DNA from 2 places in the Streptococcus sp. 27098_8_69 genome. Region 1 is predicted to be linked to the other one. Evidence: predicted binding sites of a transcription regulator. Region 1 holds the regulator's gene; the other holds the start of a gene.

Evidence for each region. Region 1 encodes HrcA, which represses chaperone genes, less so after heat shock. Its sites were predicted from a motif close to TTAGCACTCNNNNNNNNNGAGTGCTAA; they were not measured.
Region 2: the regulator HrcA is predicted to act here: its motif matches at 5,994-6,020, upstream of groES (co-chaperone GroES).

Annotation. Positions count from the first base shown of each region.
Region 1 is NZ_JAPVZO010000035.1:799-15,816, forward strand. It holds gene O3658_RS09860 (ABC transporter permease) at 1-316, opposite strand, end outside; gene O3658_RS09865 (ABC transporter ATP-binding protein) at 313-1,044, opposite strand; gene O3658_RS09870 (HIT family protein) at 1,112-1,522, shown strand; gene O3658_RS09875 (hypothetical protein) at 1,532-1,819, shown strand; gene O3658_RS09880 (hypothetical protein) at 1,905-2,558, shown strand; gene dnaJ (molecular chaperone DnaJ) at 2,645-3,781, opposite strand; gene O3658_RS09890 (DJ-1/PfpI family protein) at 4,091-4,723, opposite strand; gene dnaK (molecular chaperone DnaK) at 5,008-6,831, opposite strand; gene grpE (nucleotide exchange factor GrpE) at 7,124-7,639, opposite strand; gene hrcA (heat-inducible transcriptional repressor HrcA) at 7,666-8,700, opposite strand; gene O3658_RS09910 (DUF2812 domain-containing protein) at 8,862-9,374, opposite strand; gene O3658_RS09915 (DUF2812 domain-containing protein) at 9,396-9,971, opposite strand; gene O3658_RS09920 (PadR family transcriptional regulator) at 9,971-10,291, opposite strand; gene glnA (type I glutamate--ammonia ligase) at 10,412-11,758, opposite strand; gene glnR (transcriptional repressor GlnR) at 11,794-12,150, opposite strand; gene O3658_RS09935 (aromatic acid exporter family protein) at 12,226-12,753, opposite strand; gene mraY (phospho-N-acetylmuramoyl-pentapeptide-transferase) at 12,883-13,863, opposite strand; gene pbp2X (penicillin-binding protein PBP2X) at 13,865-15,018, opposite strand, start outside.
Region 2 is NZ_JAPVZO010000002.1:57,480-72,497, forward strand. It holds gene O3658_RS01625 (hypothetical protein) at 1-550, opposite strand, end outside; gene O3658_RS01630 (aspartate kinase) at 710-2,074, shown strand; gene O3658_RS01635 (DUF956 family protein) at 2,077-2,448, shown strand; gene serS (serine--tRNA ligase) at 2,662-3,936, shown strand; gene groL (chaperonin GroEL) at 4,034-5,653, opposite strand; gene groES (co-chaperone GroES) at 5,680-5,964, opposite strand; gene O3658_RS01655 (single-stranded DNA-binding protein) at 6,120-6,515, opposite strand; gene O3658_RS01660 (SDR family NAD(P)-dependent oxidoreductase) at 6,592-7,353, opposite strand; gene ytpR (YtpR family tRNA-binding protein) at 7,383-8,009, opposite strand; gene O3658_RS01670 (thioredoxin family protein) at 8,023-8,340, opposite strand; gene O3658_RS01675 (DUF4651 domain-containing protein) at 8,337-8,627, opposite strand; gene O3658_RS01680 (DUF898 family protein) at 8,791-9,096, shown strand; gene O3658_RS01685 (DUF1912 family protein) at 9,134-9,388, opposite strand; gene O3658_RS01690 (DUF438 domain-containing protein) at 9,398-10,732, opposite strand; gene O3658_RS01695 (DUF1858 domain-containing protein) at 10,732-10,965, opposite strand; gene O3658_RS01700 (hypothetical protein) at 11,287-11,469, opposite strand; gene O3658_RS01705 (hypothetical protein) at 11,471-12,250, opposite strand; gene O3658_RS01710 (SPFH domain-containing protein) at 12,453-13,562, opposite strand; gene O3658_RS01715 (hypothetical protein) at 13,573-14,130, opposite strand; gene O3658_RS01720 (hypothetical protein) at 14,151-14,642, opposite strand; gene rbfA (30S ribosome-binding factor RbfA) at 14,815-15,018, opposite strand, start outside.

The DNA.
Region 1 (15,018 bases):
TAAAGGAGGCCAGACTTTGCTTCTGGATGTGTTCTCTCACTTCTTCTTCAGCTACTAAGAGAAAGAGCTTATCAGGCGCTTCCACATAGGTCGCTATTCCTCCCCAAAGTAAGAGTAAAACAGAGACAATCCCAATTAAACCTAGGATTGGTAAATGATTTTCAGGAAAATGCTGGAGCAGTTGACTATACTGATAGGCTAGAAACCCTACTAAGACCAGTAAAAACAAGACAAAGTGATCATTGAGCACATATCGAAGATAACCGACACACTCTTTACGAAAAGCCTGCTTTCGCTTTAGAAACAAGTCTTTCATCGGTCCTCCTCTTTGGTCAAAGCCAAATAGATATCGTTTAGACTCGCTTGAGGCATGGCAAAAGCTTCTCTCAGTTCTTGAAGATCCCCTTTAGCTCTCACTTGTCCTTTATGAAGAATGACAAAAGAGTCACACATTTTTTCAGCAGAGTCAAGAACGTGGGTACTCATGAGGATAGACTTGCCTTTTTTCTTTTCAAGATCCAAAAGATGAATCAAGTCCGAAATCGCCAAGGGATCAAGACCAAGGAAAGGTTCATCGACGATAAAGAGACTCGGATCCACGACAAAAGCACAGATAATCATCACCTTCTGCTTCATCCCTTTTGAAAAATGAACTGGAAACCAATCTAACTTCTGATCCAAACGGAACATTTTTAAAAGCGGTTCTACACGTTCAAAAGCTAGATTTTGCTCAATACCATAAGCCATGGCAACCGTTTCGATATGCTCTCTGAGAGTCAATTCCTCGTACAAACTAGGAGTTTCAGGAATGTAACCAATCTGCTGACGATATTCTCGAGGATTAGCACGTAAGGTTAGACCATCGATACTTATTTCTCCACTATAAGGTGTCAACAGACCGATAATCTCATTGATAGTCGTTGATTTACCAGCACCATTGAGACCAATTAAACCGACCAACTGCCCACTCTCGACTGTAAAGGACACATCTTTCAAGACAGGGACATGAACATAGCCACCTGTCAAGTTTTTAATTTCTAACATATTTTCTCCAAATCTGGTATAATGTAGCTATATTATATCAAAATTCAATACAGTAGAGGTAGATTTTATGTCAGATTGCATTTTTTGTAAAATCATCGCAGGAGAAATCCCTGCTTCAAAAGTATATGAGGATGATCAAGTTCTTGCCTTTCTTGATATCTCTCAAGTGACCCCTGGTCACACCTTGGTCGTACCTAAAAAACACTATCGCAATCTTTTGGAAATGGATGCTACAAGCGCTAGCCAACTGTTCGCACAAGTACCAAAGATTGCTCAAAAAGTCATGACAGCTACCAAGGCTGCTGGTATGAATATCATCGCCAACTGCGAGGAAGTAGCTGGACAAACTGTTTTCCATACCCATATCCACCTTGTTCCTCGTTACAGTGCAGATGACGACCTCAAGATTGACTTTATCGCACACGAACCAGACTTCGACAAACTTGCCCAAGTCGCTGAAACTATCAAAAATGCTTAAGGAGTCACTATGAAACTATCAAACTTACTACTTTTTGCAGGCTCTGCAGTCGGTTCCTACCTCCTCGTTAAAAATCGTGAAGCTATCACTGAAGAAGTTTTAGATACTACTGATCGCGTTGAAGCCATTAAGGATGACTTGGATATCATCCAAGATAGCCTGCAAATTATCGACCAACAAAAAGAGCTCATCAAGGAATATCAAAAAGATTTGACCTACAAGTTTAAAGTTCTGGAAAAAGACCTTCAAACGAGACTTGCTGTACTAAAAGAAATGCAGGAAACTGAAGAGAAATAAGGAAAAGAAAAACTCCAACTTTCCTTTATTCCCTTTAAATCCATTTTGGGTTAGCAGATCCTAACAGGACAGGGAGGACATGAAAATGAAACAGTTTTTAAAAGTTCTGACGCGGATCATCCTGATCGTTTGTGGTGCTCTCTGCTTTCTTGCAGCTCTAGCATTTCTACTAGTGGCCAATCTTTTCAAGGCCTCACCGGATGATATTCGAGAAGGAAATGAATCCTTAAGACAAATCTTCATCTCCCTTGACATGCCTCCTGAGAAAGTAGAATCAAATGGAAGCTATCAATACGAGGGTGGAGGTTTAGATTTTTATGTGACATTCTCTGATGAGGTCATCAATAGCCACCCTGTCCTAAAAGAAAGTCCCAACCTCACTAAAAACCGACTCAAAGTCTATGTCTTAAACACAGGAGATATTTCCTACCATTCAGTAGAAGACAACTTATTCAATCATGGTTTATTCCAATTTTTAGAGGAGGAAAGCAGGAAGTATTTCCAAGAAATCGGAAAGAAATCAAATCCTTCTTACTTTATTCTCTCTTGGAAGGAGCCAGAAAGCCAAAAAAAGGGAATCGCATTCTATGAAAAAGCTTTGAACTTGGTGGATATTCAGGATAATTCGGCGATTAAGCACATTGATACCGTCACCATTAAGCCTGGCAAAGAAGCGGAATTCAAGCAACTCATCCAAGATATGGATGCGGCTGGGTTACTCACTCAACGGTCTGAGTAGCAGACTAGTTGGAGAATGATTTCTCCCATGCTAACATTCTAAAGATTGCACGAAAAAGAGCCCGAAGGCTCTTTTTACTTTATGCTTTATTCTCCTTCAAAGGCATCCTTAATATGGTCAAAGAAGCCTTTTTTCTTTGGATTTACTTTCAAATCACCTGCAGCTGCGAATTCTTTCAAGGCTGCTTTTTGGCGGTCATTCAAACCTGTTGGGGTTACAACATTGACGGTCACATATTGGTCACCAAGGGCACCACCACGAAGGCTAGGCGCACCTTTACCACGTAGTCGGAATCGTTTTCCAGTCTGAGTTCCTTCTGGAATGACTAATTCTACATCACCATGAACTGTAGGGATGTCTACTGTATCACCAAGTGCTGCTTGGACAAAGTTGAGGTTTAAATTGTAGAAGATAGTAGTTCCTTCACGTTCAAACTTATCACTAGCTTCAACTGAAACCACCACGTACAAGTCACCGTATGGTCCACCGTTAAATCCTGCTTCACCCTGACCAGCTAGGCGAATCTGTTGACCTGTTTCCACACCAGCAGGGATTTTTACGTGTACGCTATGGGCTTGTTTTTCATGACCAGTTCCATGACAGGTTGTACATGGATCTTTGATTTCTTGACCACGGCCATGACAGACATCACAGGTTACTTGGCGACGCATCATACCGAGTGGTGTTTGGGTGTCCACATTGATCACACCTGAACCATGACAGCGTCCACAAGTAACTGGACTTGTTCCAGGTTTAGCACCAGACCCATTACAAGTACGACAGCTTGCTTCACGATTGTATTTGACTTCCTTTTCTGTACCAAAAATAGCTTCTTCAAAAGTCAAATGAACGCGATACTGGAGGTCGTCACCTTGACGAGGGGCGTTTGGATTACGTGATGCACCGCCACCACCAAAGAAGCTGGAGAAGATATCTTCAAATCCGCCAAAGCCACCTGCTCCGTCGAAGCCTCCGAAACCGCCAGCACCACCAAAGCCACCGTTAGCTCCAGCCGCACCATATTGGTCATAAGCAGCACGTTTCTGTTCATCACTTAAGGTCTCATAAGCTTCTTGAACTTCCTTGTACTTGTCCTCAGCACCAGGCTCCTTGTTGATATCTGGGTGATATTTTTTCGAAAGCTTACGATAAGCCTTTTTGATCTCGTCTGCCGAAGCGTTTTTTGACACCCCCAGACGATCATAAAATTCAGTATTGTTCATACAAGATACCAAGACCGTAAAATTCGACTGAAAAATAGGAAATCTGACGTTGGAGCGATGCTCCTAGACAGATTTATCTTTTTTCCGAGAATTTAGGTCGAGTTCAATTCCTTTCTGTTATATTAAGTAAGAAACTTTGAAACCAGTGTTCAGTTACGAACACCCTTGTTCCTTTCTGTTATTGTTGCGGAACGAAACCACCATTTAGGTCGGATTCAATTCCTTTCTGTTATATTGAGTAAGAAATTTGGGAACCCGTGTTCAGTTACGAACACTCTTTGTTCCTTTCTATAATTTATAAGTAAATCTTTAGAGGCTGTTTTCTATACTCTGCTTTACTTGATTAAACTCTTCATCTGATAGAGTAAATATCAAATCCTCTTCAGCATACTCGTTCTGTTCTTTAAAATAGTTGTCCGTATTCTCTGCCAATCCTAAACCGAAAATCACTTTTCTTGCAAACTCTTGATGTGCAAAACCGATAGCCGTAATGATTTGTTTATCTTGGACAAGAACTTTCGGTTGGAAATTCTCACGTGAAAGAAATTCAAAATAATCAAAGAAGTTTTGCCAAATTCCACCTGTAAATTTCGTGTCGTTCAACAAGCCTGCTTTGGCCAATAAAAGAGGCGCTGAAGAAATGGCTGCAATGAGGATATCCTGCTCATTAAGACTTCTCAAAAACGAGATCAATTTCTCATCTTGTAGAGTAGGACCTATATTTACCATTCCTGGCAAAATCACACAAGAATAATCTTCTATTCGGATTTGATCTAGTGTTTTCGTTGGTTGACAGGGCAAGCCATCTTCAGAGACCACCATCGAATGACCTGAAGCGACATAATCAATTGTGACGTCAAAAGACAGAGCTAAAGTACTCGTTAAAGTGGTTATCTCATAGAGAGAGAAATTAGGATAAATGATACAAAGTACTTTTTTCATACGCAACATCCTCTATTTTACCGAAAAACAGAGGCTGGGTTGCAACCTCTGGATTTCTTCCTATCATTACGACGTTCAAAAACAAAGTCGATTATACTTTGTTTTTGAACTAGTAAGGCGTTTAGGCAAGTCGCCATAGCGATTGCCGTAGAATGACAATCACTTTAGTGATTAGTCATTCTTAACGAGTTAGGCTGAATTGAGTTTCGGATTAAAGGAATCCTAAAATCTCGGAACCTTTCTTTATTTCAGGAGGTTCCGCTAAAACAATCCACTGGATTGTTTTACTTTTCAGTAAACTCTCCGTCTACGACGTCATCGCCTGCGTTTCCTGTTGCTTGTGCGCCTTCTGCTCCTGCTTGAGCTTGTTGGGCTGCTGCGGCTTGTTCGTAGAGTTTAACGGCAAGTCCTTGAGCTTTTTCGTTCAATGCTTCAAGTTTTGCTTTCATTTCGTCCAAGTTGTTGTCTTCTTGGGCTTTCTTAAGCTCATCAAGGGCAGCTTGTGCAGCATCACGTTCTGCATCGAAGCCTTTACCTTCAGTTTCTTTTATTGTCTTTTCAGTCGCAAAGATTGCTTGGTCTACTTCGTTACGAAGGTCAACTTCTTCTTTACGTTTCTTATCTGCTTCAGCGTTAGCTTCTGCATCTTTCATCATGCGATCGATTTCTTCGTCTGTCAAACCTGAGTTAGATTGGATAACAATTGTTTGTTCTTTTTGAGTTCCAAGGTCTTTGGCTTTAACAGATACGATACCGTTCTTATCGATGTCAAATGTAACTTCGATTTGTGGGATACCACGAGGTGCAGCTGGGATATCAGTCAATTGGAAGCGTCCAAGAGTCTTGTTATCTGCTGCCATTGGGCGTTCACCTTGAAGAACGTGGATATCAACGGCTGGTTGGTTGTCTGCTGCAGTTGAGAAGACTTGTGATTTAGATGTTGGAATCGTAGTGTTGCGGTCAATCAATTTTGTGAAGACTCCACCCATTGTTTCGATACCAAGTGACAATGGTGTTACGTCAAGAAGGACAACGTCTTTCACGTCACCAGTGATCACACCACCTTGGATCGCAGCACCCATAGCCACTACTTCGTCAGGGTTCACTGATTTGTTTGGTTCTTTACCAGTTTCAGCTTTAACAGCTTCTACAACGGCAGGGATACGAGTTGAACCACCGACAAGGATAACTTCGTCGATATCTGACAAGCTCAAACCTGCATCTGAAAGAGCTTGACGAACTGGAACTTTTGTACGTTCTACAAGGTCACGAGTCAAATCGTCAAATTTCGCACGAGTCAAGGTCATTTCCAAGTGAAGAGGTCCAGCTTCACCAGCAGTGATAAATGGCAAGCTGATTTGTGTTGAAGTCACACCAGAAAGGTCTTTCTTCGCTTTTTCAGCTGCGTCTTTCAAACGTTGAAGAGCCATCTTGTCTGTTGACAAGTCAATGCCGTTTTCTTTCTTGAATTCTGCTACCAAGTGGTCGATGATTTTTTGGTCAAAGTCGTCACCACCGAGTTTGTTATCCCCTGCAGTTGCCAATACATCAAAGACACCGTCACCCAATTCAAGGATAGATACGTCGAATGTACCTCCACCAAGGTCGAATACCAAGATTTTTTCTTCTTTGTCAGTCTTGTCCAAACCATAAGCAAGAGCTGCTGCAGTTGGTTCGTTGACGATACGTTCTACTTCAAGACCAGCAATTTTACCAGCGTCTTTAGTTGCTTGACGTTGAGCATCGTTAAAGTAAGCTGGAACTGTGATAACTGCTTTAGTTACTTTTTCACCAAGGTATTCTTCAGCATAACCTTTCAAGTATTGAAGAATCATAGCTGAGATTTCTTGTGGAGTGTATTCTTTACCGTTAGCAGAAACTTTTTCAGAAGTACCCATCTTAGATTTGATAGAGATGACTGTATCTGGGTTTGTGACTGCTTGACGTTTTGCAGCGTCACCAACGATGATTTCACCGTTTTTGAAAGACACTACAGATGGAGTTGTGCGGTTACCTTCTGGGTTTGCGATGATTTTTGATTCAGTTCCTTCAAGAACTGCTACTGCTGAGTTTGTTGTACCTAAGTCAATACCGATAATTTTAGACATATGTTTTTCTCCTTAAATTTTATATTCTTTTTTTCTTTTTGATACTCTTCTTAAGTGGCGACGCCGTCAGAGCTTGACTTCGTCAATCTCTTTGACTAAACTTTGAGCCTCAGGTCTCAAAGTTTGCGAAAATACCGCCACGGCGAAGAGTATCGCCTTTGGTTCGCTACGCTCACTATTGGTAAAGCCGAACCGTTTCTTATCTTTCTTTCATAGTTTATTGTCATTTCGGACAAGTTTTCTTTTATGTTACGACACGAGGAGTCGGAACCACAGATTTCTGACTTATTGCCTAGTTATAAACCACTACCATAGCCGGTCTTAGGATGCGGTCATGGAGTTTGTAGCCTTTTTGGAAGACTTGTGCGATGGTATCTGCTGGATGTTCGTCATCTGCTGGAACTGTTTGAATGGCCATGTGGTAGTTATGGTCAAATTCACCATCTGCTGGAATTTCTTCAATTCCTTCTTCTTTCAGAGCATGTACCAAACTTTCTTGGACCATTTCCAATCCCTTCTTCACATCATCTGTCAAACCTTCGACGGCAAGGGCACGTTCAAGGTTATCCAGTGACGGCAAGATTGCTTTTGCCAAATCTTGGCTACGATAGCGTTGCAAGAGTTGACGTTCTTCATTGGCACGGCGCTGAATATTTTGCATTTCTGCATGAGCACGAAGATATTTGTTTTCAAATTCCTCGGCACGTTCATTAGCCAAATCCAATTCCGATTTCTCAGGAGCTGTTTCTTCAGCTGTTTCCACAACTTCCTCTTCTTTTACTTCTTCATTTTTAATATCTTGGGCCATTTTCGCCTCCTTTAATGATTTCAATCTTAATTCACTTCATAGTGATTGCTGCTGAGATAGCGGTAAAAATCCGTCAACTTCATAGTCAAAACTCGATTGACAACATTAAGTTGATTGACCAATTGTTGATAATCCAGATTAACCGGACCTATAATCGCAAGAATTCCAAATCCACGATAGGGAATCAGAAACTTACTGCTAATCACTGCTAGGTCAGCAAGACAAGATTCTTGGCTATCCGCAACTCGGACACTCTGCATCTGGTCGCCAATCAAATTCTCTCGAATTTCCAAAGCAACCTTTTGTGGCTGATCAAAAAACTGATAGGCCGCTAAATTAGCGAAATTCAAAAGATTGACTTTCCCAGAAACTACGATATTTTCATTAAACATTTCTTTGAAGATATGCTCAATAAGATCCATAACGTTATCCGTTGTTGTGAAGTAACGTTGGATAATTTGCGGTATCTCTGTCCGAATCTTATAGTGAATATCCAAAACAGTCTGATCCAGGAAACGTTCTTGAATCATGGTCTTGAGGCGATTTAAATCCTCCTGCAAGAAATTTCTCGGAATCAAAAACTGACTGGTAACTGTTCTAGACTCATCAAGCGTAAAAACAGCAAGAGCTGTATGTTGCCCGAGGACAACAATATCAAAAGCTGTTAGCTTCTGCCTACTTGGTTCTACATCCAGTGCTACAACCGTACAACCACTCAAGTCTGTCAAGATTCTCGTTGCCTCTTGAAGAATATCCTCAAGTTTGAAGAATTCCTGATCAAAGGCTTTTACAATCTCATAAACTTGATTTTCAGCTAAACGGTCGAAGGATAAGGAGTGTTTGACATAGTATTGAAATCCAGCCACACTCGGCATCCGACCACTGGAAGTATGTGCCTTTTCAAGTAAACCTTGCTTTTCTAAAGCAGCCATGTCATTTCGAATGGTAGCACTACTAGAGTTGATAGACTCTTGCAAGGCTTTGGATCCAACAGGTTCGTGCGTTTTGGTAAAGATGTCAATAATCAGATTTAAAATATTCTGCTGACGTTCTGTAACCATCTCGCTACTCCTCTCTGATAGATCTTTTTAGCACTCGACACTTCCAAGTGCTAACTTATGATTCTATTATACACCCTTAGAAAAGAATGTCAAGACAAAAACTCAAAAAATTAGCACTCTTTTACCAAGAGTGCTAAAAATCAGTCTGAGGACCTAGAAAATCATCTTACATTCTCAAGATATTTCTTTTTAAGTCTATAAAAACTATAGATTAGATAGGAAATCATGAGGGCATAAAGGGCAAAAATAAGGAAGAACGATTGAGAGAGACTTTCACGAAACAAGCTCATACAAATAACTAGACCGCCAGAGATAGAAACTGTAGATGTACGAAGTCTAGATTTCACACCATCCCATCTAAGACGATTGTCCATGAAAGATTGATCATTTAAATCTACATCACAAGTTGCTTTTCGAAAAACAGTATAAGAACAATTTTCCACAAATTCCCATCCTCTATTCTTAATTCTTTGTAAATCCACCTCATTTTTTCTAAGGTAGCTAGTATTCCACACACAGTACATCACATCATCTGGTCGGCATTGCTCAAAATAGAAAAAGCCAAAACGATTCGATTTAAATTTCCAACCTTTCAGATGCATCTCATGCAAATAATCTTCAACCTTATCCAAATCAAAAATGGTAAACATTCGAAATTGTACTTTGCTATTCATTGTCTAACCTCCAAAATGGTCTTATTTATCAGATAATTCTCTCCACTTTTGAAACAATCTCCAAAAAATATAAGAAATCTGAATCGCAAAAACGATCAATAAAGTACAGTCTATGATAACAATCAAAAACATTCCCCAACTGAAATAACTTCTTCCACTGAGTAACTTTGAGAAAACCGGTAGTAGAGCTGAAAAGAGAAGAAAAATAGGAATCATCCGCATTATTAAAATGCGCTTGACCATGGCTAACTTCCCGGCCGCGTCATTATAAATTTCAAACTCGGCATCCGACTCAACTCCAGAATAAAGCTTTCTAAAATAGGAAAACCCATTAAAGTTTGTAATATGCTCCCAGCCAAAATCTTTAAACAGTTGTAAATAGGAAGCTCTCTCTGACTTCTTCATAGGATAAAAGTCCAACTGATAAACCACCTGCTCCGGTTGGCACTTTTCAAAAGTATACTTAACCGCAACTACTAAGTTAGAGTAACTTACTTCCTTAAGTTTCCAGCCTTGAGCATGCATTTCTCTGAGATAGAGAGCCTCTCTATCATAATCCGCAATGGTAGCAATTCTATAAACAACTTTCTTTTCCATCAAAGCTCCTCCCGACTATTTCTGTAGAGCCGTTCAATACGTTTGACTTCAATTTCTAAAACTTTCTGACCCAAGTCAGTTATCTGATAAATCTTTCGTTTTTCCTCTTCTCGAACAAAGGAAATCAAACCATCTTTTTCCATCTTTGACAGGGTTCCATACATGGTCCCAGGGCTAATGGAAACCTGTGAATCTGTCATCTCTTTAACCTTTTGAGTAATACCATAGCCATGATTCTCCTTTTGCAGACAGAACAAAATATAAAAACCCGTTTCAGTCATGGGAAGATAAACCCGCCTAATCTTATCTGTTAATTCCATTTCATCAGACCTCCTATTTAGTTCGATATATCGCACCTCGTTATATAAAATATATCACACCTCGATATAAAATGCAAGAAAAAAAAGATCGTCCTCACGGACAATCTTTCTGATTTATCATTAGTAAAGATCTAGGTAATTGTCAATTTCCCATTGTGAAACGAAGGTTGCATAGCTTGCCCATTCAATTCGTTTGGCTTCAAGGAAGCTAGTGTAGATGTGTTCACCTAGAGCTGCTTTAACCACTTCGTCTTCTGTCATGGCCTTCAAAGCGTTGTGAAGAGTTGATGGAAGGTCTGTGATGCCAGCCTCTTTACGCTCTTCTGCAGTCATGATATAGATGTTTTCTTCGATTGGCGCTGGTGCTTCGATTTTGTTTTCAATACCGTGCAAACCAACTTCCAAAAGAACAGCCATTGCGATATATGGATTTGCCATTGGGTCTACTGAGCGCAATTCCAAACGTGTTCCCATACCACGTGTAGCTGGAACGCGGACAAGTGGTGAACGGTTACGACCAGCCCAAGCGATGTAAACAGGTGCTTCATAGCCTGGAACCAAACGTTTGTATGAGTTAACTGTCGGGTTCATGATAGCTGTGTAATTGTAAGCGTGCTTGATCAAACCACCAAGGAAATGATAGGCTGTTTCTGACAATTGCATTCCTTTTGGATCATTTGGATCAAAGAAGGCGTTGTTCCCTTCAGCATCAAACAAGGACATATTGCAGTGCATTCCTGAACCAGCGATACCAAATTTAGGTTTAGCCATAAAGGTTGCATACAAACCATGTTTACGCGCAATTGTCTTTACAACAAGTTTAAAGATTTGAATCTTGTCACAAGCACGAAGAACTTCATCGTACTTAAAGTCAATCTCATGTTGACCTACGGCAACTTCGTGGTGACTGGCTTCTACTTCAAATCCCATTTTAGTCAAGACATTTACAATCTCACGACGGGTATTATCAGCAAGGTCTGTAGGCGCCAAATCAAAGTAACCACCCTTGTCATTCACCTCAAGAGTTGGGTCTCCATTTTCATCAAGCTTGAATAGGAAGAATTCTGGTTCCGGACCAAGGTTGAATGATTTGAATCCAACTTTCTCCATGTGATGAAGAGCTCGTTTAAGATTGCTTCGAGGATCTCCAGCAAATGGCTCTCCTTCTGTTGTATAGACATCACAGATTAATCCTGCGACACTACCGTTCTCATCTCCCCAAGGGAAGACAGTCCATGTGTCCAGATCAGGGTACAAGTACATATCTGATTCATTGATACGAACAAACCCTTCAATAGAAGATCCATCAAACATAGCCTTGTTTGACAAGACCTTGTCTAGTTGTTCATCTGTAGCAGGAATTTCGACGTTTTTCATTGTTCCCAAAATATCTGAAAACATGAGACGGATAAAGGTTACATTTTTTTCCTTAACTTCACGACGAATATCTGCAGCTGTGATTGGCATGGTTTTTCTCCTTATATATGACGACTTGCGGTTGCCTAACCGCGACCAAAAGGTGATTGTTGAGAAGCAAAGCGACTTTGTTGAAGAACTTCATTCCGAAGGGCCCGACGAACCTCAGTTTGACTAACTGGTTTCTTGGCTTTCGCCTCACGTTCGGCATATTTTTTCTTGATAGCAGCAATGTTCAGACCTTCAGAGATATAGTCCTTAATCTCAAGCAACCGATCCATATCATTTAAAGAATACATCCGGCGATTACCTTCGTTTCTATCAGGCTTTATCAACTCCTGGTCTTCATAGTAACGAATTTGGCGTGCCGAAAGATCGGTCAGTTTCATAACACTACCAATAGGAAAAACTGCCATATTGCGACGAAATTCTTTTTCCTTCATGTACACTTCCTTCTTTCTGTCTATTATAGTCTAAAAAACTTCAATCGTCAATCAATAATGTTATATCTTGTGACATTATTTTGTTTTTTTCAGTAAAATGCTCCGTAAACGATCAATATCGTAATTTACAAGAATTGCTACAAAAACACCCATAAATGTTTCAAAAACTCGGGCAAATACGTACAAAACAGTCTCACCATTTGGAATTGATAAGGTAATAATCAACATAGCAGCAACTCCACCGATAACACCTGCTTTATTGTTCATGGCAACATTTGTCATAATGGTTAACATGGTACAAATTGGAACAACAAGGAGGGTTACCCAGAAGGCGCCGTGAAAAAGATTATTTAAGAGAAAGAAAATCAGGGCATAAAAACCACCGATACTATTTCCGAGAATACGAGAAGTACCAAAATGAACACTCTTGTCAAAGTCTTCTCTTAAACTAAAAACTGCAGTCAAGGCTCCAATCTGAAGTCCTTTCCAACCAAAAAAACCAAAAATCATGAGAACTAAAAAAACAGCGATCCCTGTCTTGAAAGTTCGCATCCCTAACTTAAACTTGGATTTGTCAAATCTATACTTTTTAAAATAACTCATCATTTCAACTTTCTATTTCCATTTTACCATAAATTTACCTATTTTTGAGAAGGGGATGCAATAAACTGATGGAAATAGAAAAGAGAAGGAACTTAATCCTTCTCTATCTGATGATTCCACACTCTCTTTTTAGAACAAATACATGAAAACTAAAGTCAAGAGACTAGCGAGCAAGCCCACTCCCCAGAAGAAGAAGTCGACCTTCCACTCACTCCAAGCTTGGCCTTTCCCAGAAAAGCCCCCCAACTCAAAATGATGGTGAACTGGTGTCATACGGAAGATACGTTTTCCTCCAGTCAACTTAAAGTAGGTGACTTGCATCATAACAGATGTTGTTTCAAAGACATACACTAGACCAATCAAAAGCAGAGTCCATTCTTGGTGCAGTGCCATGGAAATAGCCGCCAACATCCCTCCAAGGGCTAGGCTACCTACATCTCCCATGAAAACTTTGGCAGGCTTGTGGTTAAAGGCAAAGAAGCCAAGAAGACCACCAATCATAGCTACAATCACTAGTAAGATATCGAGCTGATTTTGCACATAGGCAATCACTCCATAGGCAGATAGGCTAATCACCACAGAAATACTTGCCAAGCCATCGATTCCGTCAGTCAGGTTAACTGCGTTTGAAAAACCAACTAACCAGAAGAGGGCAAAGAGAATATACAGAACTCCTAAATGCAAGGGATAACCAAATACATTTAAGACATCCCCTCCTCTTTCATAAAAGAGATAGAAGATAACTCCTCCTACTAATTGAAGCAGGAGCTTTTGTTTAGGATTGAGTCCTTCATTGATTTTACGAAAAACCTTGAGGAAATCATCTAAGAAGCCAACCAAACCATACAAAACGAGAATAAAGAGGATCATTCCGACATTGTTGGTTAGTTGATTAGTCAAAAGTGCAAGAACTAAACTAACTAAAACGCTTGTTACGAGGAAGACTATTCCTCCCATTGTTGGCGTCCCAGCTTTTGCTTGGTGCTGTTTAACATCCTCATGCATCTGTTGACCAGTAATTTGTGCTTTACGGTAAAAACGGATAAAAGCTGGAATTCCTACCACTGTAAGAACAAAAGTAAGGATCCCAGGAAAGATAGAAACTAGCATTCTAATCTCCTAATGTTATTTTTATTTTCTGTAAATCTTTTAAAGCTGTATTAGAACGAACACTTTGTTTTTTAACAATTTCTCCTGTACCTTCAAATTCAACTTCAAGATTCAACCATTTGGCAAAGGTTTCAACATTTTTCTTAGACCAGCCATATAAGTCAGGCATCTCTTCTACCTTGTCTGAAAGGAGTAAGATTTGCTCATTAGCGTCTAGATTTGTTCCTTCTGCCACTGAACTGTCCTTGATTTTTGTTCCTGAACCGATAACGATTGGTTGAACAAGATTGCGTCTCAGTTCCTCTGCCATATCTCCCGGACTATAGTCCTTGGTCGCTGGCATTGCATAACTAGTTGTTGTTGTAACTTGATCCAGATTTTTAGCTGTAGACTGAAGATTAAGAGATTCTTTCATGGCAGAAGCTCGTTCAAGAATAGGATTAGCAAACTCTCCAAACCAAGGGTTAGAAAAGTGTTCTGGTTGTTGAACTGTCACGTAAAGAATAAAATCAGGATTTTCAGAAGGATGCATGGTTACTACAGAAAAGATATAATTGGTTTTCCCAACTAAATATCCTCCGTTTTGCTCATCGGCAATTTGAGCTGTTCCAGATTTTACAGAAACAGTCTGACCAGGTACAGTAACGATTGGTTTACCGGTAAGTTGATTGTACATTGTACCATAAACAGGATCTGTACCAACCAAAATCATATTTTCTCGAGTCAGACTAGCCGCTTCTTTTGATACAGGATTCCCTACAACCTCCCTTTGTGATTTACGAGCAGTTTGATCATTTGGATCATAGAGGGCACTAATAAACTTCGGTTCTAGCATAACCCCATCATTTGCAATTGCTGTGAAAGCACGAAGCATCTGAGTGTGGGTAACAGAGATACCTTGACCAAAAGCACTCATGGCAATATTGACAATATTGTCCTCAGGCAATTGTCCACCATACTCATTACTCATCCCAAATCTTGTTGGAATTCCGAATTTGAAACGATTGAGATAATCCAACCAAGTTGCATCTCCCATCTTTTGTTGGAGCAAGGTCATACCCACATTACTTGAGTGAGCAAAACCTTGCAAGTATGTCATTATACTCCCAGCTGATAAGCCAGCATTAACATCCCAGTCCCTGATAGTCGCATCAG
Region 2 (15,018 bases), on a different contig from region 1:
GTTTGGTCTCTAAAAATACAGGAAAACCAGTACTTGTATCATCCACGAAATCATAAATCACTTCAAGCATTCGTCCTCCTTCTCTCTGATAAAGCTGTTCTTGGTTGGATCCCTTGTGGTAGAATTCTCCTGAAACCATGTAAAAAACACGATTTGGATCTTCAAGGTAGGCAAAAAGATTTCCTGTAAAAGGAACTTCCTTGTCTCCGTCCTTGTTGACCAGACTTGTAGCTAAGAGTTTTGTGATTCCTCTAAATTGTCCACTTTCATCTGTTCGACAATAAAACTTGATTCTAACTTCATAGTTAGGATTGACGATAATCTTTTCAGAGAGAATTCGATAGGTCCTTGCCTTACTATCTGACAAGCCGATAGATAAGATAATTTTAGCCCTCTCAACTGAAATCTGACGCTCCTGCGCATACTCCATCGCTAATTCCTCTCCGGTCAAACGACCACTGGGAAGAGGATGAGACCTTGCTCCTATATTTGTAGGAATCATCACGAAGGTAAGGACTAGTAAGATTAAACAAACTACTCTTTTAATCATCTTCCCCCAACTCCTTTCATTAGAAGAGTCTTTCCTCCTACACCTTTATTATAAGCTTTCCTGATGAGACTTTCAAACAATTGTATAGGATATTTTCCAGATTGAAAAAAGCCCCTCTTTCTGCTATAATCGTATAAAATACTTACTTTAGGAGTTCTTATGAAGGTTGTAAAATTTGGTGGAAGCTCTCTTGCCTCTGCTAGTCAGTTAGAAAAAGTTCTAAACATTGTAAAAAGTGACCCTGAACGTCGTTTTGTGGTTGTATCTGCACCTGGTAAACGCAATTCTGAAGATACCAAGGTGACAGATGCCTTGATTAAATACTACCGCGACTATGTAGCTGGTAACGATATCAGTAAACGTCAAAACTGGATTATTGATCGTTATGCTGCCATGGTTAGTGAATTAGGTCTTAAAACAGCCGTTTTAGATAAAATTTCAAAAAGCATTCGCTCTCTAGCTACTCTTCCAATTGAAGATAATAAGTTTCTCTATGATACCTTTCTAGCAGCTGGAGAAAATAACAATGCCAAGTTGATTGCAGCCTACTTCAACCAAAATGGCTTGGAGGCGCGTTATGTTCATCCTAGAGAAGCTGGTATCGTCGTTACGAGCGAACCTGGAAATGCGCGAATCATCCCATCAAGTTATGATAAAATCGAGGAATTGACAAATTCAACTGAAGTCCTCGTTATTCCTGGTTTCTTTGGCGTAACTAAGGAAGATCACATCTGTACCTTCTCCCGTGGGGGATCCGATATTACTGGTTCTATCATCGCCGCAGGTGTTAAGGCTGACCTCTATGAAAACTTTACTGATGTAGATGGAATCTTTGCTGCCCATCCTGGTATCATCCACAAGCCACACTCTATTCCTGAGTTAACCTACCGTGAGATGCGTGAATTGGCCTATGCTGGATTCTCTGTACTACACGATGAAGCACTTCTACCAGCCTACCGTGGGAAAATTCCTCTTGTCATTAAAAATACCAACAATCCAGACCACCCAGGTACTCGCATTGTGCTACAACATAGCAGCGACAAATTCCCAGTTGTTGGGATCGCTGGTGATTCTGGCTTTGTCAGCATCAATATGTCCAAGTATCTGATGAACCGCGAAATCGGTTTTGGTCGTAAAGTTCTTCAGATTCTTGAGGACCTTAATATTGGTTGGGAACACATGCCAACTGGTATCGATGACCTGTCTATCATCTTACGTTCACGAGAATTGACTCCGATCAAGGAAGAAGAAATCCTTCGTCAATTAGTACAAAAAGCAGAGGTAGACCACGCTGAAATCGAACACGACCTCTCTATCATTATGATTGTTGGGGAAAAAATGAAGCGTCATATCGGGGTAACTGCTACAGCCACTCGTGCCTTATCTGAGAACAACATCAACATCCAAATGATGTCACAAGGCTCTAGTGAAGTTTCTATCATGTTTGTTGTCCATAAAGACCAAGAAAAAGCCGCCCTTAAAGCTCTCTACCAAGCATTTTTCGGTGAAAATAAGGAAGACTAAACATGGCACAATCCCTCAACAAGGTCGTCGACTTGCAAACAACTGGAACTTCCTATCTCTCCATTACAGGAAAGGTTGGAAAATTTCTGGTTGGAGATCATGCGCTAGAATTTTACGCAGATCGTAATGTCGAGGACTATATTCAAATCCCATGGTCCAGCGTTAACCAAATCGGAGCCAATGTTTCAGGCCGCAAGGTTAGTCGTCATTTTGAAATCTTTACAGATCAAGGAAAATTTCTCTTTGCCTCAAAAGACTCTGGAAAAATTCTTAAAATAGCTCGTGAAAAACTGGGAAATGACAAGGTAGTCAAACTGCCTACCTTAGTCCAAATCATTGGTCGAAAAATTAAAAATCTATTTGCAAAAAAATAAAAAGTTTAGTATAATCATAGAAACGGATAAGTAGGTTACTTCCTTCTTTCAGAAAGTCTGCGGGTGCTGCGAGCAGATAGAAGATTTAATTGAAATTCTACCGTTGTTTTAAATCAAATACAGAATCAAGTGCACACCTGTGAAGTTGGATGGAACCGTGGCCCTGCCACTCCAACGCTTTGTCAGGTGTGCTTTTTTCATAAAGGAGTTTATATGTTAGATATCAAACGTATTCGTACAGACTTTGATGCTGTCGCAGAAAAACTAGCTACACGTGGTGTAGATGCTGCTATCTTGAATGAGATGAAAGAAATTGATGCCAAACGTCGTGACATCTTGGTTAAGGTTGAAACCCTCAAAGCTGAACGTAACACAGTTTCTGCTGAGATTGCACAAGCTAAACGTAACAAGGAAAATGCAGACGACAAGATTGCTGCCATGCAAACCCTATCTGCCGAGGTAAAAGCTCTTGATGCTGAATTGGCAGAAATCGATGCTAAATTGACAGAATTTACCACAACTCTTCCAAACATCCCAGCTGATAGCGTGCCTATCGGTGCAGACGAAGACGATAACGTAGAAGTTCGCCGTTGGGGAACTCCTCGCGAGTTCGACTTTGAACCAAAAGCTCACTGGGATTTAGGTGAAGATCTTGGTATTCTTGACTGGGAACGTGGTGGAAAGGTAACTGGAGCGCGCTTCCTCTTCTATAAAGGACTTGGGGCTCGTTTGGAACGTGCTATCTACAACTTCATGTTGGATGAGCATGGAAAAGAAGGTTACACTGAAGTCATCACACCTTACATGGTTAACCATGATTCTATGTTCGGTACAGGACAATATCCAAAATTCAAAGAAGATACATTTGAATTGAAAGATACGAACTACGTCCTCATTCCGACAGCTGAAGTTCCTCTGACCAACTACTACCGTGATGAAATTCTTGATGGAAAAGACTTGCCAATCTACTTTACTGCTATGAGCCCATCATTCCGTTCTGAAGCTGGTTCAGCTGGTCGTGATACTCGTGGTTTGATTCGTTTGCACCAATTCCACAAGGTAGAAATGGTGAAATTTTCCAAACCTGAAGAGTCATACGAAGAACTAGAAAAGATGACAGCCAACGCTGAAAACATCCTTCAAAAACTCAACCTTCCATATCGCGTAGTTGCTCTTTCTACAGGAGACATGGGCTTCTCAGCTGCTAAGACTTATGACTTGGAAGTATGGATCCCTGCGCAAAATACCTACCGTGAAATCTCAAGCTGTTCAAATACAGAAGATTTCCAAGCTCGTCGTGCCCAAATCCGTTACCGTGATGAAGCCGATGGTAAGGTTAAACTTCTTCATACTTTGAATGGTTCTGGACTTGCTGTTGGACGTACAGTCGCTGCTATCCTTGAAAACTATCAAAACGAAGATGGTTCTGTGACCATTCCAGAAGTTCTTCGTCCATACATGGATGGAGCTGAAGTTATCAAACCATAATTAAATAAATGTAAAAAGAGGAGGCTGAGCTTCCTCTTTTTGAGTAATTCAAAAGAAACAGGTAGAAAATTCTCATTTCTACCTGTTTTTTAATTTCTTAGTAGCCACCCATCATAGATGGATCCATAGCTGGCGCTGGTGCAGCGGGTTCTGGTTTGTTAGCTACGACTGCTTCTGTTGTTAGAATCAAGCTTGCTACTGAAGCTGCGTTCTGAAGGGCTGAACGGCTAACCTTAACAGGATCGATAATTCCTGCTTCAATCATGTTGACCCATTCACCTGTTGCAGCATTGAAGCCTGTTCCAAGCTCTGCATTTTTCAAACGATCAATAACAATTGAACCTTCATAACCTGCATTGTAGGCAATTTGACGAACTGGCTCTTCTAAAGCACGAAGAACAATATTGCGACCTGTTGCTTCATCGCCTTCTAATTCCAAGGCAGCGACAGCTGAGATAACATTAACAAGGGCAGTACCACCACCTGCAACGATGCCTTCTTCAACAGCTGCACGAGTCGCGTTAAGAGCATCTTCGATACGGAGTTTCATTTCCTTCAACTCAGTTTCAGTTGCAGCACCAACCTTGATAACAGCTACTCCACCTGACAATTTAGCCAAGCGTTCTTGAAGTTTTTCACGGTCGAATTCTGAAGTTGTTGTTTCAATTTGTGACTTGATGACAGCCACACGGTTAGCGATGGCTTCAGGATTTCCTGCACCTTCGACAATAACTGTGCTATCTTTATCAACAGACACTTTAGCTGCTTGACCTAAAGCTTCGATGGTAGCATCTTTCAACTCAAGACCAAGGTCTTCGGTAATAACAGTTCCACCTGTCAAAATCGCAATATCTTCCAACATCGCTTTACGACGGTCACCGAAACCAGGAGCCTTAACAGCAACTACGTTGAAAGTTCCACGAATCTTGTTCAAGACAAGAGTTGGTAGAGCTTCTCCATCAACATCGTCTGCAATAATCAAGAGCGGACGGCTACTTTGAAGAATGCTTTCTAGAAGTGGCAAGATTTCTTGGATATTTGAAATTTTCTTGTCAGTAATTAAAATATATGGATTTTCAAGGTCTGCAACCATTTTTTCATTATCAGTAACCATGTACTGAGATAGATAACCACGGTCAAACTGCATTCCTTCTACAACTTCAAGCTCTGTTTCCATACCACGTGATTCTTCAATAGTGATAACACCATCTTTACCAACTTTTTCCATGGCTTCAGAGATGTACTCACCAACTTTTTCAGAACGAGATGATACAGCAGCGACCTGCGCAATCGCTTCTTTGTTAGCAACAGGAATGGCATTGTTCTTCAAGGCTTCCACAGCAGTTGCAACCGCTGCTTCAATCCCTCGGCGGATACCAATTGGGTTTGCACCGGCAGTTACGTTTTTGATTCCTTCACGAACGATAGCCTGAGTCAATACTGTTGCAGTAGTTGTCCCATCACCAGCGATATCATTCGTCTTAGAAGCTACTTCTGATACCAATTTGGCACCCATATTTTCAAAATGGTCTTCCAATTCGATTTCTTTCGCGATGGTTACACCGTCATTGGTAATCAATGGAGAACCAAATGATTTTTCAAGAACGACATTACGTCCTTTAGGGCCTAAGGTTACTTTAACTGTATCAGCTAGGATATCAACACCACGGACCATTGCTGAACGTGCATCAGATGAAAATTTAATTTCTTTTGACATACTTACTTCCTCCTATTATTCTTCAACTATTCTTCAACGATTGCTAAGATGTTAGCTTCACCAACGATGACATATTTTTCATCACCATCTTTGACATCAATGCCTGCATGAGCTTCAACCAAAACCTGATCTCCAACTTTTACACTTGGAGCAACTAGTTCACCACTCAAGGTACGAACGCCTTGTCCTGTAGCCACTACTGTAGCTGTTTTTGTTTTTTCTTGGGCTGATCCTGCAAGGACAAAGCCTCCAACAGTTTGTTCTTTTTCTTCAATTTTCAAGACCACGCGGTCTCCTAATGGTTTCAACATCTGTTTTCCTCCATAACATAATCATATTGTTAGCACTCTTTGTACATGAGTGCTAAACCATAGTTCTATTGTATCACTTGGTCAAAAATAGTCAAGAAAAAAGTCTGATTTATAGCACAAAAAGAGTTGGAGAAAATTCTCAAACTCTTGTCATTTTAGAAGGGAAGTTCCTCCTCTTCCAAGACCAGATCTGCTAAGTCTTGACCTGCATTATTTTCACGCATAGCACGTTGGGCACGACTTTCTAAGAGTTGGAAGCCCGTACAGAGAACTTCTGTTACATAGTTGGTTTGTCCATTCTTCTCAAACTTACGGGTACGAAGTTCCCCATCCACAGAAATGAGACTACCTTTGCTTCCATAACTAACCAAGGTTTCAGCCAATTTACCCCAGACCACAATATTGATGAAGTCTGCTTCACGTTCCCCATTTTGATCTTTATAACGGCGATTCACTGCGATAGTTGCTCGTGCAACGGACTTGTCATTGTTGGTTTTGTGCAATTCTGGTGTTGCCACGATTCTTCCAATAAGAATAATTTTATTATACATTTTTTCATCCTCCTACTTATCTATTCGAAGGAAATCAAAAAAAGTTACAAAATTTGTAACTTTTTTTAAAATAATGTTAGTCTCTATGAATCATAAATCCAGTGGCTTGTTGATTGGCCATGATGGTCATATCTGTGATTTGCACACGACGTGGCTGACTGGTCACATAAACTACAGTATCTGCGATGTCTTGTGCCTGCAAGGCTTCGAGTCCCTGATAGACCGTTGCAGCCCGCTCCTCATCTCCATGGAAACGGACCTTAGAAAAGTCAGTCTCTACAATACCTGGCTGAATAGTCGTCACCTTGATATCCGTTGCGATGGTATCAATCCGTAGTCCATCTGAAAATGTTTTGACTGCAGCCTTGGTTGCTGAATAAACCGCTGCACCAGCGTAAGCGTAAATACCTGCGGTTGAACCCATATTAATGATATGGCCTTGATTGGCTGCTACCATAGAAGGCAAAAAGCAACGAGTAACTGCCATCAAACCCTTGACATTGGTATCCAGCATGGTCAGCATATCCAACTCTTCATAGTCCTGATAGGGAGCTAAACCAAGAGCCAGCCCAGCATTATTAACTAAAATATCAATCGAACCTACTGCTTCAAGAATTTCTGAACAAACAGTTTTAACCATTGTCATATCGGTCACATCAAGGGGAAAGGTCCAAACTTTTTGATTTGGAAAGAATTCTGCAAACTCAGTTTTTAGGGCTTGGAGTCTTTCTCTTCGACGTCCTGTGAGAACAATATTTTCACCTTTTTCTAGATAGGCACGCGCAATTGCTTCACCAATACCTGATGTTGCACCTGTGATCACAACATTTTTTGCCATCTTACTTTCTCCTATCTAACTGAACAAATTTAAGCTGTCCAATGTTTAGACGGATCGAATGGAGTTCCAACAACTTGATCTTCGGACAATTCAATGACACCACGTTTTTGTGGAGCATTTGGTAAGGCAAGTTCACGAGGACTGCACATCATACCAAAACTCTTTTCTCCACGAAGTTCACCTGGAAAGATGAGATTGCCTTTTGGCATCATTGCTCCTGGAAGAGCTACAATGGTTTTCAAACCAAGACGCGCATTAGGAGCACCTGCCACGATTTGCACTGTCTTATCATTTCCAACAGCAACTTGACAGATGTTCAAGTGATCACTATCTGGATGTGCCACCATCTCTACAATTTCTCCAACCACAAATTTCGGTTCCTTGTCATTGATAATCTCTTCGGTAAAATTTTGAGCTTGCAATTCTTGGTTCAAATGAGCTACTTGGTCGTCTGTCAAGAATACTTGGCCACGTTCCTCAATTTCGAATAAGCTAGAAACTTCAAAAATATTCCAAGCAACAGTTTCACCTGTTTCCTTTAGGAAAACACGCGCCACATTGCCTTTACGTTCAACATCTAGTTTAGCATCGCCACTGTTTTTCACGATGACCATAAGGACATCACCGACATGTTCTTTGTTATATGTAAAAATCATTCTTTCTTTTCTCCTATTTTAATCCTGCTAAAAAGTCGTTAATTTGTGCCTTGGTTTTACGGTCACGATTGACAAAGCGTCCAATCTCCTTGTCCTTATCTAAGACAACAAGACTTGGAATCCCGTAAACATCCCAAAGTTTGGCTAAGTCCATGTACTCATCACGGTCTACTCGTATAAAGGTAAACTCTGGATTTGACTCTTCAATCTCTGGCAAAGCAGGGTAGATATAACGACAATCGCCACACCAATCCGCAACAAAAAGGAAGACCTTCTTGCCATTCTGTTCAACTAGATTAGCTAGTTCTTCCAAACTATGAGGATTTATCATAAGACTTCCTCCTCATAGATAAGATCTTCATCTTCATAGACAAAGGTATAGTGACGACCATCCTCAAAAATGACACCACCAACGAGACGCTCTAAGCTACTTTCGTAGACTTGGACATAGAGAGTCGCAATTTCACCCATCTCTGAAAAGGAGTCACGCACAATAGCGGTCAACTCTTCCTGCGTTTTCATGAGTTTATGGTCATCGGCTACTTTCTTAGCTCCGAAAGCAAGTGCTCCGAGGCCTACTAATGCCAAACCTGTTTTAATGATATTTTTCGTTTTCATGCTAACATTGTAACACAAAAAGATAAGTAGGACAAATCGTGAATGCTATTTTCGTTTGAACTATAGCTCCTCATTTCAAGAAATATTGACTCCTATCTCCTCCTATGGTACAACACCTCAAAGTAATGATTTACTTATCCATAAAATTCTAAGGAGACTCTATATGAACAAAGAAAGTTATTTTGACGGTGGATTACTCAGCTTTATCGGGCACTCGATTGTCGCTTTTTTCATCATCAGCTTAACTCTAGGAATTGCCACACCTTGGGCCGTTTGTTTTATGCAAGATTGGGAAGTCAGACATACTGTCATCGATGGTCAACGTTTATATTTTGATGGAACTGGCACCCAGTTATTTGAAAATTGGATCAAATGGTTCTTACTGACGATTATCACTCTTGGAATCTATTCATTTTGGTTAAAAATAAAAACAGAACAATGGATTACCAAACATACCCATCATATGTAAAAAGTGCGGTTTATAGACCACACTTTTTTTATAGTTCTTAATAATGTCTCTGACCAAACAAATCCTCTGGCAAGTCATGGAAATCCTTACCTGCCTTGAAATTTTCAAACTTGCCTAGCAAGAACTGGTAGGCATCCAAGCGGCTTTCATAGCGAATCATGGCATCTTTAGCACGCTCATCTTGGTCTTCTTCATAGACCTTTTGGCTTTCCTTGAGCGCCATATCGTTAATCATGATTTGGGTATTAACCCAGGCTTCAAATTCTTTCATAAATTCTTGTTCGTAACTCATTTTTTCTCCTTATTCTAATCCACGGAAATAGTCTGTATCAATCTCACGGTAAGGCTGGATATCCTGAACATACTCCAATACACCTTGAAATTCTCCATTTTCATCGTGTACCGCAGCATAGGTGATATGGACAAACTTACCTCGTGACTCGGACTTGAACCACATCTCATACTTGTCCTTGACCCCGTCACGAAGACCTTTCATAATGGTCTTTACCTTATCAAGGTACTTGGGCGGGTGACATAGCTCAACATTGCGCCCGACTTGAGACGGTGTCCGCTTGAAAATCATCTCATCTGCTGGCGTATTGTCATTGTAATACTGGAAAATATCATCCTTATTAACAAAGGTAATTTCCATTGGCAGATGGTTGAGAATAAGATTAGCCTGCTCGACTGAGAGATAGCCATTACCAAAAGCCTGTTGGCTATGGCGGTCCAGCACTGCTTCCTTTTCCTTAGGTGTGAAGGTGATGGTAAACTGACCTTCTGGCGTATCGATAACCTTCTGAACTTGGCCTTCTACAGTTTCTGGCTGACTTGGTTCTTCTACACTTTTCTTCTCACCAAAGCTTTTACGTTCAGGTACCCATTTCTCAGACGGACGGATAATGGCATAGCCATAGGCATCGCTCTCCTCTGCAATCTGAAGCCAGTCATCCTGAGTGAAGGACTCAAGGAGAATCATGAGAAGGATAGATTCTTCCTTGAAAATCATACTTTCAAACTCTGTCGCAAAAGCCTCAAAATCCGCCTTTACAGTGCTAATTGGTATCTCTGGTAAGGATTTGACTGTCTCCATTGCTGCTTGAAAGAGTTCCCTAATCTGATCATCAACTCCCCACATGACTTTGGGAGGTGAATCATGTCCATAACGTTCCATTATAGGAAAAAAGAGCTCTTCCTTGCGCTGGTAGTGGATATCAAATTGACCTACAAGTCCCATCTGCCGAACCAAACCCTTCCGCATCTCCGCCAGCATTTCCTCGTCGTCCACGGATTCATAAGTCGAGAGCAATCTACGGACCCGAATCAAGGCAGCACGGATAGCTAGATTTTCATCCTTAAAGACACGCACGGGATGACCTGGATGCTCTGTATCTTCAACTTCGACACCCTTAACAGCATTTTTAAAAAGATTAGCATGCACATCACAGAGTTCCATGACATCTTCAAAGGTCACGCCAGAGTCAGAGTTCATCAACTCGTGCTCCATGAGAGAAATCTCGATAGCTGATACACCAGTAAAGGTCGCATCAAAGCGCTCCTGAACGGACTCTGGAGAGGATCCATTATGCAATTCTAATAAAATATCCCGTAGGATATGAATACGTTCATCTGCCATTAGTCTATTCCAATCACTTCGTAACCATTTGCTTCAAGTGTACGCACAATCTTATCCATAGGAGTTCCCTCCAGCTTAGACCCCTGTTTGAGCGATACTTTTCGTCCGACTGTATTTCGCACCAAAGGATTTGCAAGAGGTTTAAAACCGAGTTCTACTAGGATATCTAAAACTTCTGGATGCTTGTCCACAACTTCCGCAACAGGAATAGATACATCAATGATATTGTCCATCATAACCTCCATCATATTCTATAACAGTTTTTTCTTTTTTATTATACCACAAGGGCAAAGATTAAAAAACTAGCAGTAGAAGACTTGCTAGTTTATTTCGTATAATTTCATTATTTCTAATTATATAGACTTTTCCTAGTAAAACCTCAAAGTCTTATCCTTACCATGATCATCAGAGAAGTTTGAAAAACCAATCTATGATCTTGAAAAGAATCTTATAGAACAGTAATTGGAAGGCGAAAGAGATTAGGAACCAGAGTATTTTTATCAGACCAACAATTGGTGTTATAAAAAGAAGAGTAAAGAACCTCCAAAAAGATTTCATTCTTTATCCTCCGGCTTCATCAACCAAGTAGCTGTATCCATAAGCTTATCTACGAGAAATAATTTCCCCAAACTAACGACTGTGTTTTCATCTTTTTTTATGGTTTCTGCAACTTTTAAAGCTTGCCTTGTTAGAAGATAATTACCATAGGTTTTGGCCAACATTTTTACGATACCCATGTCAATCTCCTTCTATAATTTCCACTTCTTTTCGGATAGTTTCTATATCTTCCTGATATTGTACTTCGTCATAATTAACCAATTTAGACAATTCCTTTTGCAGACTTTCTCCCATTGGCTTCATGGTCGCAAATGTTAAACCTCCCGAAATGACACCACCTAAAATCGGAATAAATTTTCCCATTCCTTTGGCTAGTCCTCCTTTTGTCAGATTAACCCCAAAAATTTTCAAAACTTTCTTCAAAATTGGATACCAAAGTGTCTTTGTTAAAGCTTTCTGAGGAACTGTTTTCATAACTTGCTTGGCAATCGCAACACCACCAGCACGAAGTAGAGCAGCAGTTCCATTCACTCCAAGCATTACACCAAGATAGAGCAAAAGTGTATTTTGAGCATCTTCACTCAACTCGTCACGAGAAGCCCAGAGATCATCGTATCCATAGATATAACCTAATTCTTGCGCTAATTTCAATGAAAAAGCATAAAACTGAGCTACATCTGCTGGTATAGTAACCGCCATGGCAAGCCCACCAGGTAATCCAGCTAAAACAGAGGTCCCACTTGCTAACAAGACATTATCTCTAATACAGGCATTGGCCACTCGATCTAAGGTTTCCTGAGGTAATAAAGCTGTCGGCCCTTCTTCCAATAATCTAGGAATATCCTTTGAAGCCACTTCCTTAGAGAATTTGTCCATTAAAAATTTTGACCGGTTCACTTTGACGACAGGAAGTTTTACTACCTGTTGCAACACTTGCATCGCCACATCTTCTTTAGCCATCTCTATCTCCATTTTTCATTCATATCAAGCTTTATCTTATCATATTTATGGAATAAATGATATTTTAAAGATTTATTTTATTTTCTTGATTTCTACTCATCTAATCTGACTAGACAATGACCTACTTATAGACACACAAAAAAAGAGGGTTGCCCCTCCTTCTTCTTAATTCTTATCCAGATTGCGTAGCATCTCGTCGATCTTATAAGTCCATAATTTCTTTTTTCTTTCGATCAAACTCTTCCTGAGATAATATATCTGCATCTAAAAGTGATTTGAGTTTAGTAAGAGCTTCGATTTGCTCATCAAAAGATAAACTTGGTTTAGTTGCTTTTTCATCTAACTGTTGTGCCATATTCATACCAAAAATCATCCCCGCACCATCTCCTAGCCCATGTTGTTCGATCCCTGATGCGACTTTTTGTTGTGCAGCAATATTAGAAGCTTTCTGCGATACATCATCAAAAGCCTTTAAATTCATCTTATTTGATGAAAAGTTCTTAACTAATTCCTTAGATTCTGGTGAGAATTCTATATTAGCAATTGCAATTTTTATAATCTCAAACCCAAAACGATCTTTCCAAGTACCAGCATACTGTTCATCATTCGATACTTGTTTTGCAAGTACTGATGCTTGTGATGGTAGTTGTGAGATACGATAAGTTGTTGATAACGAATTAAGGGCAACGGTAAAGGATTGAAGAAATTCCGTGACTATCTGAGCCCTTGCTTGAGCACTATCAAAGCTATAGTAGGTCACATTTGCAGGAAGGAAATTTTTTACAAACTTGATAGCGTCCGTAATTTGAATAGAAAAAGTTCCAAAAGCACGCACTTCTAAGTCTGTTCCATAAAACAAGTCGTTATACATAACCGGACCACGAGTACCAAACCTAATATCGCGAATTTCTCTCAAATTGACAAAACAAATCTGTTTTTGCTGATCACTTTGTCCGCCAAATCCAACACGATTAACAACATTATCAAACAGTGATTTTTTTAGCCCATCACCATTAAAAACACTACTCTCCCCATTTTGATATTCATATCCACCTGGTTCAGTGATAATTTCTTCTATTCCAGACTGACTAAAAATAAAAGCAGCAGTATTTTCAGGAATAAATATCTTAGACCCATTTGAAATGACACCTATAGACCCTTGACTATTAACTCCTCTACCATTATTACTGACTTGAAGAACTCCTGGACTTACAGCTGTATGTTCATCAAAATCCTGAACTGTAATAATCTCCTTCCATTGATCTGCAAAAGTACCACTAATTGAATCTGTAAATGCTTTAATTATTCCCATATTTCATCTCCTACAAGGTCTGTTCCATATCACAAAAACTACATTTGACAGTTTGTTTTACGGTTCCAGACAGAGGAGCTCCACAAAAACTGCATTTAGTAGATAGTTTCTCTGGTTCTGCATCCTTAATACCAAGCCCTGCTTTGAAAGTGTCAAACGTATCTTTTAGAGTCTCGGCCAAAATTTCTACACCAAATAAGCTATTATCACCCAAGGTTGCAAAGTTGCTTGTATCACCAGAGATTAATTTAATAATATTCGTTGCCCACTTTTCAGTATCCTTAGTATTAGAGAATGAGAAGATAACTTGTCCACCATTATAATAGATTTCTAATCGTTTCATACCATTGGATTTCGTAACTGAAACTTGTGGTTTCCCCTCAAAAACCTTAATTTGGTTAATTGGTATAGTAGTTTGATCTTTTTTTCCTCCAAAAATACCTTTTTTAATATGTATTAAGTGTAGATTTGTTAAAATTAATTCATCTGTAGACAAACCATTTTTCCCAAAACTCACATGATCACTATTCATAACCATGTATTCATGAGGTAACAATTGATAGTCCATCCCGAACTCCATTCTTCTTATTAAAGGCTAGCTTTCCACTGTTCTACTTGATCGTGTAGAGAATCACGATATTCCTTTAAAAACTGAATTATTTCCTCTTTTCCTTGAATAGGTGCTTTCTTCAATGGACCATATTGTTTTTTCTGTTCTTCCATTTCTTTTTTAGTACTATCTTTTAATTCTTGGATAGAAGCACTATCTTCTAAAACAGTTCCCTTAAAGGCTTCATCTGCTTCGGTATAGTAATTATTGACAATTTTCTCATACATAGTCAAATAATCTTCATAAGTTTTGATAGATTCAATTGTCTCATCACTGACATCTTGTGGATTAAAGTCACTAGAACATAATTTATCTTTTGCTTTATCTAAAAATCCTTTTTTCCCAGAACTTTCTGTTTTACTATCAGTAGATGAATTACTTGTTTTTTCAGACAGAGAACTACAAGCAACTAGAGTAGAAACAGACAGACATAATAAGGCTAAACGACAAACTTTTTTTACATTATTCATTAATAGAATCTCCTTTTATTTATGAGATTATCATATCATATTTCCTAAAAAAAAAGCATTTTCTGATAAGCAAACATTTTATAAATACAGAATCCCATTTTTAAAAGAATATTTTTCCATTTTAAATTCCAGCTATTTTCCACACAAAAAAGAGGGTTGCCCCTCTTTCTGCTTAATTTTTATCCAGATTGCGTAGCATCTCGTCAATCTTGTTTCCATATTCGATGGATTCGTCTTTGACGAAAGTTAAGTCTGGAATTTTGTACAATTTCAAATTGCGACCAAGCTCACGTTTGATGGTTCCGGTTGCTTTTTCAAGCCCGACTTGAGCTTTTTGATTATCTGAGGCAAGATTACTCAAAATAGTGTAGTAAAC